DNA from 2 places in the Arthrobacter sp. TRD_SC_6 genome. Region 1 is predicted to be linked to the other one. Evidence: riboswitches for the same ligand, from Rfam matches in the RefSeq annotation. Region 1 holds a riboswitch; the other holds the start of a gene.
The links. A riboswitch is a leader RNA that binds a small molecule or an ion and turns the genes downstream of it on or off. The one in region 1 is predicted to bind thiamine pyrophosphate.

Region 1 (4,137 bases):
CAGGCTGCGGCCGCCGAGCGCAGCGGTGAAGTCGCGGTCGTGGGTTACCGAAAGCACGCAAGTCCCACCCGATATGAGCTCAGCGAGCAGGGCCACCAGTTCCGCCCACGTGTTGGCGTCCTGTCCGAAGGTGGGTTCGTCAAGGATCAGCACGGCGGGTCCTGTGGCGAGCATGGTTGCCACGGAGAGCCTTCGTTTCTCTCCACCGGAGAGCGTGAACGGGTTGGCCTTGAGCAGCCCAGTCAACCGGAGACGTTCGGCGATGGCATCCACCCGGCGTCGTACTTCCGCCTCCTCCAGGCGGGCCACCCTTCGCGGCCCGAATTCCAGTTCGTCGATCACTGTGTGGGTCAGGAACTGGTGCTCGGGTTCCTGGAAAACGGTCCCGATCCGGCTCACCAGTTCGGCCGATTTCCATTGGTGCGGCGCACTTCCGGCCCCGCGTGCGAGAGCTTCCGACGCCGCCAGAGTGCCGGCCCGCGGTTTGAGTAAGCCCGCCAAGGTGAGGGCCAACGTGGATTTGCCGGCGCCGTTCGGACCGAGAATGCTGACGGCCTCGCCGGCGCTAAGGGTGAGGTCAACGCCGTCGAGCACTGTCGGTCCGCGCTTTGCGCGTGTCACAGCGAGTCCATCCGCAGTGAGCAGATCTGATCCAGGTTGACCGGTCACCGGCGGTGTCTCCGGCCGGTAACCCGGAACCCAGACGCCTGCCTCGATGAGCCGGGCGCGCGTGTTTTCCTGCTGCAGGATGACGCCGGGGTAACCGTCGGCGAGGATGCCGCCGTCGGCGTCGAGCACCACCACCCGGTCCACGACGTCGGCCCACACCTCCACCCGGTGCTCCACGACCACGAGCGTGGCTTCGGTCCGTTCAAGGACGCGCATGACGGCGTCGCGCACCTCGATCACGCCAGCCGGGTCAAGGTTGGCCGTGGGTTCGTCGAGCAGGAGCAACCCTGGCTGCATCGCCAACACGGCCGCGAGAGCAAGGCGCTGCTTCTGCCCGCCGGAAAGCGCCGTCGTCGGGTGGTCGAGCGGGACATCGAGCCCGACGTCGTCGAGCGCCTGGTGGACGCGGGGCCAAATCTCGCTGCGGGGCACGGCGAGGTTTTCTGCCCCGAAAGCCACTTCGTCGCCCACCCGGGCCAGGACGAGCTGGGTGTCCGGATCCTGGAGAACGAGCCCGGACCGGCCGCGAACGTCCGCGGGATGCCGGCTGTCGACCACCAGTTCGCCGGCTTGTTCGCCTTCGTCGTGATCGCCCAGCACCCCGGCAAGGGCGTGGAGCAGAGTGGACTTGCCCGCGCCCGATGCGCCGAGCAGCAGCACACGCTCGCCGGGTTCCACCCTGAGGTTGATGTCGCGGACCGCCCATCTGGCGCGGCCGGGGTGACGCCAGCCCCACTCAACAGCGGTGATTGAGGCGCCCATGCTAGACGTCAGCCGTGCGGCCCGCTGCGAAGGATGAGAGGACGCCCGTTTTAGCGAGTCCACGGGTGGCCAGCCAGGACAGTAGGCCTGCGATCACCACGCCCGAGATGGCAGCGAAGACGCCGTACATGAGCTTGTGGTCCAGCGCCCACATCGCGTTGTACATGATGTTCTCGCTGACGGCGAGGAAGATGCCTGCGCTCAGTCCGGCCAGCAACGCAATGCCGATGTTCCAGCGCTTGTAGAGGAAGAGCGCAAAGATGAGTTCCGCGCCGATGCCCTGGATGAGCCCTGAGAGCAGGACCGCCACACCAAACTGCGTGCCGATCAGGGCAGAGACGGCCGCAGCCAGCACTTCACAGTAGATAGCCGCACCCGGCTTACGGATGATCAGCCCCCCGAGGACGCCGGCAATCAGCCAGCCACCCGAGTACAGTCCGCTCAGCGGCGGGTAGGCGAGCGTCAACGCACTGATGCCACTGTAACCGGCGGACCAGGCGAAGAATACGACGCCGACGGCGACCGCGATCACCGACGCGACGACGATGTCCACAACGCGCCACTCATAGCGGCGGCGCGACAGTTGCTTGTTTGAAGAGTTGGTGCTTGATGACTGGGTACTAGTCATGGTTTGGAATCCTCCTGGGTACAGGAGGGGAGGGCAGCTGGCGGGACGCCGAATACCCTGAGAACTCGACTCCCTTCGCCGGTACTAGCCGGATCAGGTTCGAGGGTCTGCGGAGTGCCGCACTCTCAGCGCCCACCACATGTGGCGGCGCTCCCCTGTCGTTGCTTAGAACGATACCGAGTTTACACCCGCGCGGTACTTGGGTGCCGCCGTCGTCATCTTGTCCAGCCCGCCACCGCGCAAGCCATGACGGGCCCGAAACGCTACGCTGGAAGAAAGTAAGCCGACTGAAGGAGGCAGCATGCAGGCATTTTTCAAGCTGATGGGCGTTGGGCTCGGAATCGTTGCGGGGCTGGTAAGTACACAGGCCGTCGATTTTTTGTGGAAGCGATTCACCGGCAACGAGCCGCCGAAGGACAAGGACGGTCTCGAGAACACCCTCCGTGAGGCGCTCGTGTTCGCCGTCGTTTCCGGTGCCGTAAGCACCACCATCCGGGTACTGACAAACCGCACCACCCAGCGCGCAATCCACCGCTACCAGCGCACGCGCCACATTACCTGAGCGTCACTCACCCGGCGGCTGGTCCTCCGCGGCACGCCGTCGGGTGGCGGCACGCTCCACCACTTCATCGAGTTCGTCCATGCTGAGCAGGTCGCGGCGCAGGTGCTTGGTGCGGTAGCCCGCCCGGCCCACCATGTGAGCCGATACGGGCGCCGTCAAGATCTGGAAAATCCAGCACAGTGCCAGCACCGGAAGCAGAACCCAGCTCCGGAACTCCATTGCCATGGCCAGCAGGAACAGCAGCAGTCCCAGCACCTGCGGTTTGGTGGCCGCGTGCATCCGGCTCATCAGGTCAGGAAAGCGCAGGAGCCCGACCGCGGCAGCAAGGGACATCGATGCCCCGCCAAGCAGCAGGATTGCAACGAGGGCGTCAAGAAAAGTTTCCATCAGGCGCTCACTTCCTGTCCGTGACGTAGCGGGCAACAGTCACTGAGGCGATGAACCCCACCACGGAGATTGCCACCAGCAGTACCAGGCTGTTGGTATGCCGGTTGAACACCATGTCAACGGCAAGCGCACCCCCAACGATCGCAAGCAGCACATCCACGGCCAGTACCCGGTCCAGGATCGACGGGCCCTTGGCCGCGCGGTAGATCGCGCAGAGCGCGGAAATTCCCAACACGGCGGCGATGATTCCAACGACAACTGTCACCGTTGTGCCCTCCCTTCACCGGATGGGATGCGGTCAGGCTGAAGCAGCGCGAGGTCATCCCGCGTTCCCATCACCTTGATGAGCCACTCCTCGGTGCGCCTTACGTTGCGGCGGATAGCCTCGGCGTCTTCAGGGGAATCCACGTTGAGGCAGTGCAGGTAGAGGGTGGAGGTTGACCGGTCCACCTCCACCACCAGCGAGCCCGGAATGAGCGAGATCGCGTGCCCCGTGGCGGTGACCAGCAGGTCCGACGGACTCCGCAGGCGGACGGCGACCACGGCGTTTTTCAGCCGGGGCCCACGCGTCAGCGCCAACCAGAAGACCTGGACGCTGGCCAGCACCAGCTGGGTGAAGAACCGTCCGGCGAAGCCCACGGCGTAGATGAGGTTGAACCGTCCGCTGAGCTCGACCGGCGGCAGGTAGAGCAGGTTGGCAACGGCGAAGGCGATGATCGCGCCGAACACGAGGTTGCCCAGGCTGAAATCCTGCCAGAGCGCACCCCACACCAGGGTCAGCCAGATCAGCAGCGGGATCTCGACGCGCAGCGGTATGCGTTGCCGGGTCATGGCGTAACACCTGCCTCGGCAGCTTCTTCCGTTGAACCTTCTCCAAGGACTGCGTCAATGTACGGTGTGCGTTCGAGCATTTGCTGCGCGGCCTGGTCGCTGAGGGTGAACAGCGGTCCGGCGAGCACGGTCAGCGACACTCCGAGGGCTACCAGGCCCATGGTCGGACCGACCATGGTGCGCGGCAGAAGATGCACGGGGTTCCGTCCGGAGAATCGGCCGGTGCTGTGGGTGTTGACCCGGCTGGAGGTCCTGACCCTCGACCCGTCCTCCTTCTGCACCATGAGAATTGGGTCGG
Region 2 (4,137 bases), 1.4 Mb from region 1:
CGTCATGTACGTGGCCCCCGATCTGGTGGGACGGCTCGAGAAGTGGACGCAGAAGGAAGACATCTTCGAGGCGCGCCGCATCGATGAGCAGATCCACAAGGCCCTCGACCGCAAGGTATTCCTGCCCTCGGGCGGATCACTCGTGATCGACCGGACGGAAGCCATGACTGTGGTGGACGTCAATACAGGCAAATTCACCGGCAGCGGCGGAAACCTCGAAGAAACCGTCACCAAGAACAACCTTGAAGCGGCCGAGGAAGTGGTGCGCCAACTGCGTCTCCGCGACATTGGCGGCATCATTGTCATTGACTTCATCGACATGGTTCTCGAAGCCAACCGGGACCTGGTGCTGCGACGCCTGGTCGAGTGCCTGGGCCGTGACCGGACGAAGCACCAGGTTGCGGAGGTCACCTCGCTGGGCCTTGTCCAGATGACCCGTAAGCGGATGGGCACAGGGCTCCTCGAAGTGTTCGGCGAGAACTGTGAGCACTGTGGCGGTCGCGGTGTCGTGACGCACGACGAGCCAGTGGAACACCGGCGTCATGCCGTCTCGGGGGAGAATCACCAGCAGCACCTCCGCCAGGAAAAGATGACCCGGAGTGAGCGCAAACGGAACCGCGTGAAGAGCCCTCCGGAGGAGGAGCAGGCACCGCTCGTTCCCGAGCCCAAGGTCGACGACGCCGAGCGCGCGGCTCGCGCGGAAGCAGCCCGGGCGGCGCTCGCGAACATTGCCGCTGCTACCCACGCGGCGCATGAGCACGAGGATCACCGGGAAGAGCAGCCGCACGCGTCCGCTTCGGTCCTCACCATCAACGGTGAGACTGTGACGCTGCCTCGCGGAGATGCTGCCCCGGCCCCCACCGCGGAGGAGCCTCGCCTGACCCTGGAGAGCCTCACGGAAGCGTTCAACCGGCACCAACCGGCAGCTTCCGGGAACAACTCCGGGCCGGCCGCGGAAGCCTCCAACGAGCCGGCAAGAGAGTTCTGGAAGACCGGATCTGAGGGGGGTTCTGTGGATCCTTCCGTTGCTCAGGCTGGAGGCGCCCAGCCGGCGTCCAAGGGCCGCCGCAATCGCCGCCGTGTCGCCAGCAGCGCCCAGGGTTCCGCATCAGGAGCCACCATTGAACGTACCGCCGGTGACGCTTCGACTGCCGCCGGGACCCAGCATGTGGCGAAGGTGGAGAAGGTCGCGGAGAAGCCGAAAGCTACGGAGGAGCCGATGATCCTGGGCGTGGGAGTTCCCGCCTCGGATTTGTAGGCAGTTTCTCCGGCCCAGCCGGGTTCCGGAGCAGTATTGACGGCGCGCCACGTTTTCGTGGCGCGCCGTTCCCGTGCCTTCACGATGTGCCCATGCTGGCTCCTGCCCGTCTGCGGTGAGAGGAGTTGGCCCGCCGCTGCTGCGGTAGGGTTGTGCGCAGTGACACGCGGTGCCGGCTCCCGGCTGAGATAAAACGCGTTGAACCTGATCTAGAGACGGCCGCTTACCTGGCGGCCGCTGGCCTAGCGGAGGGATGTCGCGAATGAGTATTCGCACGCTCGATGAGCACACCGAACCACACACCGATTCAAACACCGCATTGTCGGAGGATAGGCTGCCCGGCGGCGGAGTCGGCACCATTCCACGCGTGCTCAGCATCGCCGGCACCGACCCGACCGGCGGTGCGGGTATCCAGGCAGACCTCAAGAGCATCGGTGCGCATGGCGGATACGGCATGGCAGTGGTCACGTCGCTGGTCGCCCAGAACACCCGCGGCGTGCGCAGCGTTCACACGCCGCCGTCGTCATTCCTGCTCGAGCAGCTCCAGGCCGTAAGCGACGATGTCGTCATCGACGCTGTGAAGATCGGGATGCTCGGGGATGCAGACACTATCCGAACGGTGCGTGAGTGGCTGCCGTCCGCGCCGGGCGCCGTCGTCGTTCTAGACCCGGTGATGGTTGCCACCAGTGGCGACCGGTTGCTGGCAACCGAGGCGGAGGACGCGCTGCGTGCGCTGGTGCCGCTGGCAGACCTTGTGACGCCGAACATCCCGGAACTGGCTGTCCTCCTGGGTGAGCCGGTGGCCAAGACCTGGGAGGCAGCGCTCGAGCAGGGGAAGAAGCTGGCGTCGTCTGCAGGTACCGCGGTTCTGGTCAAGGGCGGGCATCTCGGCGGCACAGACTGCCCCGACGCACTCGTGGAGCCGACCGGAGCGGAAGTAACCGTGACGGTGGTTGGTGGCCCGCGGGTGCAGACCCGCAACACCCACGGGACGGGATGCTCGCTGTCCGCGGCGCTGGCAACCGTGCAGGTACGCACGAGGGATTGGCACCAATCCCTCGCCACGGTGAAGGTATGGCTTCGCGGTGCGTTGGAAAGGGCTGACGAACTTCAGGTGGGGGAGGGCAACGGCCCGATCCATCACTTCCACGCCTTTGACGGGGCGCACAGCGACGAGCACACGGAGGGAGCCGTGGAAGGGATGGGGGAACGCCGCTTCAGTGAGCAGGCCTGGGCACTCACCGAACGCCACCGTGAAGCGATAGGCTCCTTGGGATTTGTTGCCGCGCTGGGAGAGGGCACGCTACCCGCAGACCAGTTCGCCTACTACCTCGCGCAGGATGCCCTTTACCTGCGGGAGTACTCGCGAGTGCTCGCCCGCGCCAGTTCGCTTGCGCCGACGGAAGCCGAGCAGTTGTTCTGGGCCAATGGTGCGAGGAACTGCCTGGAGGTGGAATCCGAGCTTCACCGCACATGGCTCGATGGGCGGGGTCCCTTACCGGCGCAGGGACCCGTGACCAAGGCCTACGTCGACCATCTCCTGGCAGCAGCGGCGAACTCCAGTTATGCGGTCCTCGTTGCAGCGGTGTTGCCTTGCTACTGGCTGTACGCCCATGTGGGCACGGCACTGCATGCGCAGTGGAGTGTGTCCGAGAATCCCGGGGAGCATGCCTACGCTGCCTGGATCAGGACGTACTCGGATCCGGCGTTCGCAGAAGCAACGTCCCGGGCTATCGACTACGCCGATACTGCCTTCAGCAGTGCTTCGCCGTATGATCGATCCGGCATGCTTGCGGCTTTCGAGGCCTCGGCCTGGTATGAACATGAGTTTTTCGACGCGCCGACACGGCCTGATTTGCGGGAATCCGCGAGATTGCCGTAATCTGGATCTTCGGTGCGGGCGCCCTCGTATGTCTATTTTGAAATGACTATCTTCGGGGCGTGTATGCGCCGCGAGTGCACTTAGCACCTCCGGCTGCGCTGATAAGGCGTACGGCCCCGGAAAACAGCACGCAAAACAGTTTTGATCGTCGAGAGAAGTGAGTTCCCAAGTGGTGTACGCGATTGTCCGCGCAGGCGGCCGCCAAGAAAAGGTTTCTGTGGGAGACCTCGTTACCCTTGACCGCGTCCCCGGTGAGGCCGGCACCAGCTTCAAGCTGCCTGCTCTCCTTCTGGTCGACGGCGACAAGGTAACTTCAGCAGCAAATGACCTCGCAAAGGTTACTGTTACTGCCGAGATCATCGAGAACCTTCGTGGTCCGAAGATCGTCATTCAGAAGTTCAAGAACAAGACCGGCTACAAGAAGCGCCAGGGTCACCGTTCCGAGCTCACCAAGGTCAAGATCACGGGTATCAAGTAACCGTTCGCGGTTGCTGATCCAACAGGTTCTCCTGGTTCCCAGAATTTAGTAGAAGGCAGGCATAGCAGATGGCACATAAGAAGGGTGCGAGTTCCACTCGCAACGGTCGCGACTCCAACGCCCAGTACCTCGGCGTCAAGCGCTTTGGCGGCCAGGTTGTCAAGGCAGGCGAGATCATCGTCCGCCAGCGCGGTACCCACTTCCACCCCGGAGCCAACGTTGGCCGCGGTGGGGATGACACGCTGTTCGCCCTTGAGGCCGGTGCCGTTGAATTCGGTACCCGCCGCGGGCGCCGCGTTGTCAACATCGTGGGCGCGGTAGCCGAGTAGTACTCGCAACCGCACACCGCGCGTTCAACACGCGTCAGATTTCCGGTGGGGTGAGCCAGACTGGCTCACCCCACCTTCTTTTAAGCCGGATAGACTCGGCATCGATGTGATTTATGCAAGAGGAGTACACCGTGGCAAGCTTCGTTGACCGGGTTGTTCTGCACGTGTCCGGGGGCACGGGCGGCCACGG

Region 2: another riboswitch for thiamine pyrophosphate. It lies ahead of ACWA1U_RS11210 (bifunctional hydroxymethylpyrimidine kinase/phosphomethylpyrimidine kinase); the one in region 1 lies ahead of ACWA1U_RS00825 (ECF transporter S component).

Annotation. Positions count from the first base shown of each region.
Region 1 is NZ_CM143953.1:172,712-176,848, forward strand. Features, by position in the region: gene ACWA1U_RS00820 (ABC transporter ATP-binding protein) at 1-1,431, opposite strand, end outside; gene ACWA1U_RS00825 (ECF transporter S component) at 1,433-2,059, opposite strand; TPP riboswitch at 2,113-2,226, opposite strand; gene ACWA1U_RS00830 (DUF4235 domain-containing protein) at 2,361-2,621, shown strand; gene mnhG (monovalent cation/H(+) antiporter subunit G) at 2,625-3,008, opposite strand; gene ACWA1U_RS00840 (MrpF/PhaF family protein) at 3,016-3,273, opposite strand; gene ACWA1U_RS00845 (Na+/H+ antiporter subunit E) at 3,270-3,839, opposite strand; gene ACWA1U_RS00850 (Na+/H+ antiporter subunit D) at 3,836-4,137, opposite strand, start outside.
Region 2 is NZ_CM143953.1:2,377,543-2,381,679, forward strand. Features, by position in the region: gene ACWA1U_RS11205 (Rne/Rng family ribonuclease) at 1-1,258, shown strand, start outside; TPP riboswitch at 1,414-1,529, shown strand; gene ACWA1U_RS11210 (bifunctional hydroxymethylpyrimidine kinase/phosphomethylpyrimidine kinase) at 1,521-3,140, shown strand; gene rplU (50S ribosomal protein L21) at 3,310-3,618, shown strand; gene rpmA (50S ribosomal protein L27) at 3,687-3,947, shown strand; gene obgE (GTPase ObgE) at 4,079-4,137, shown strand, end outside.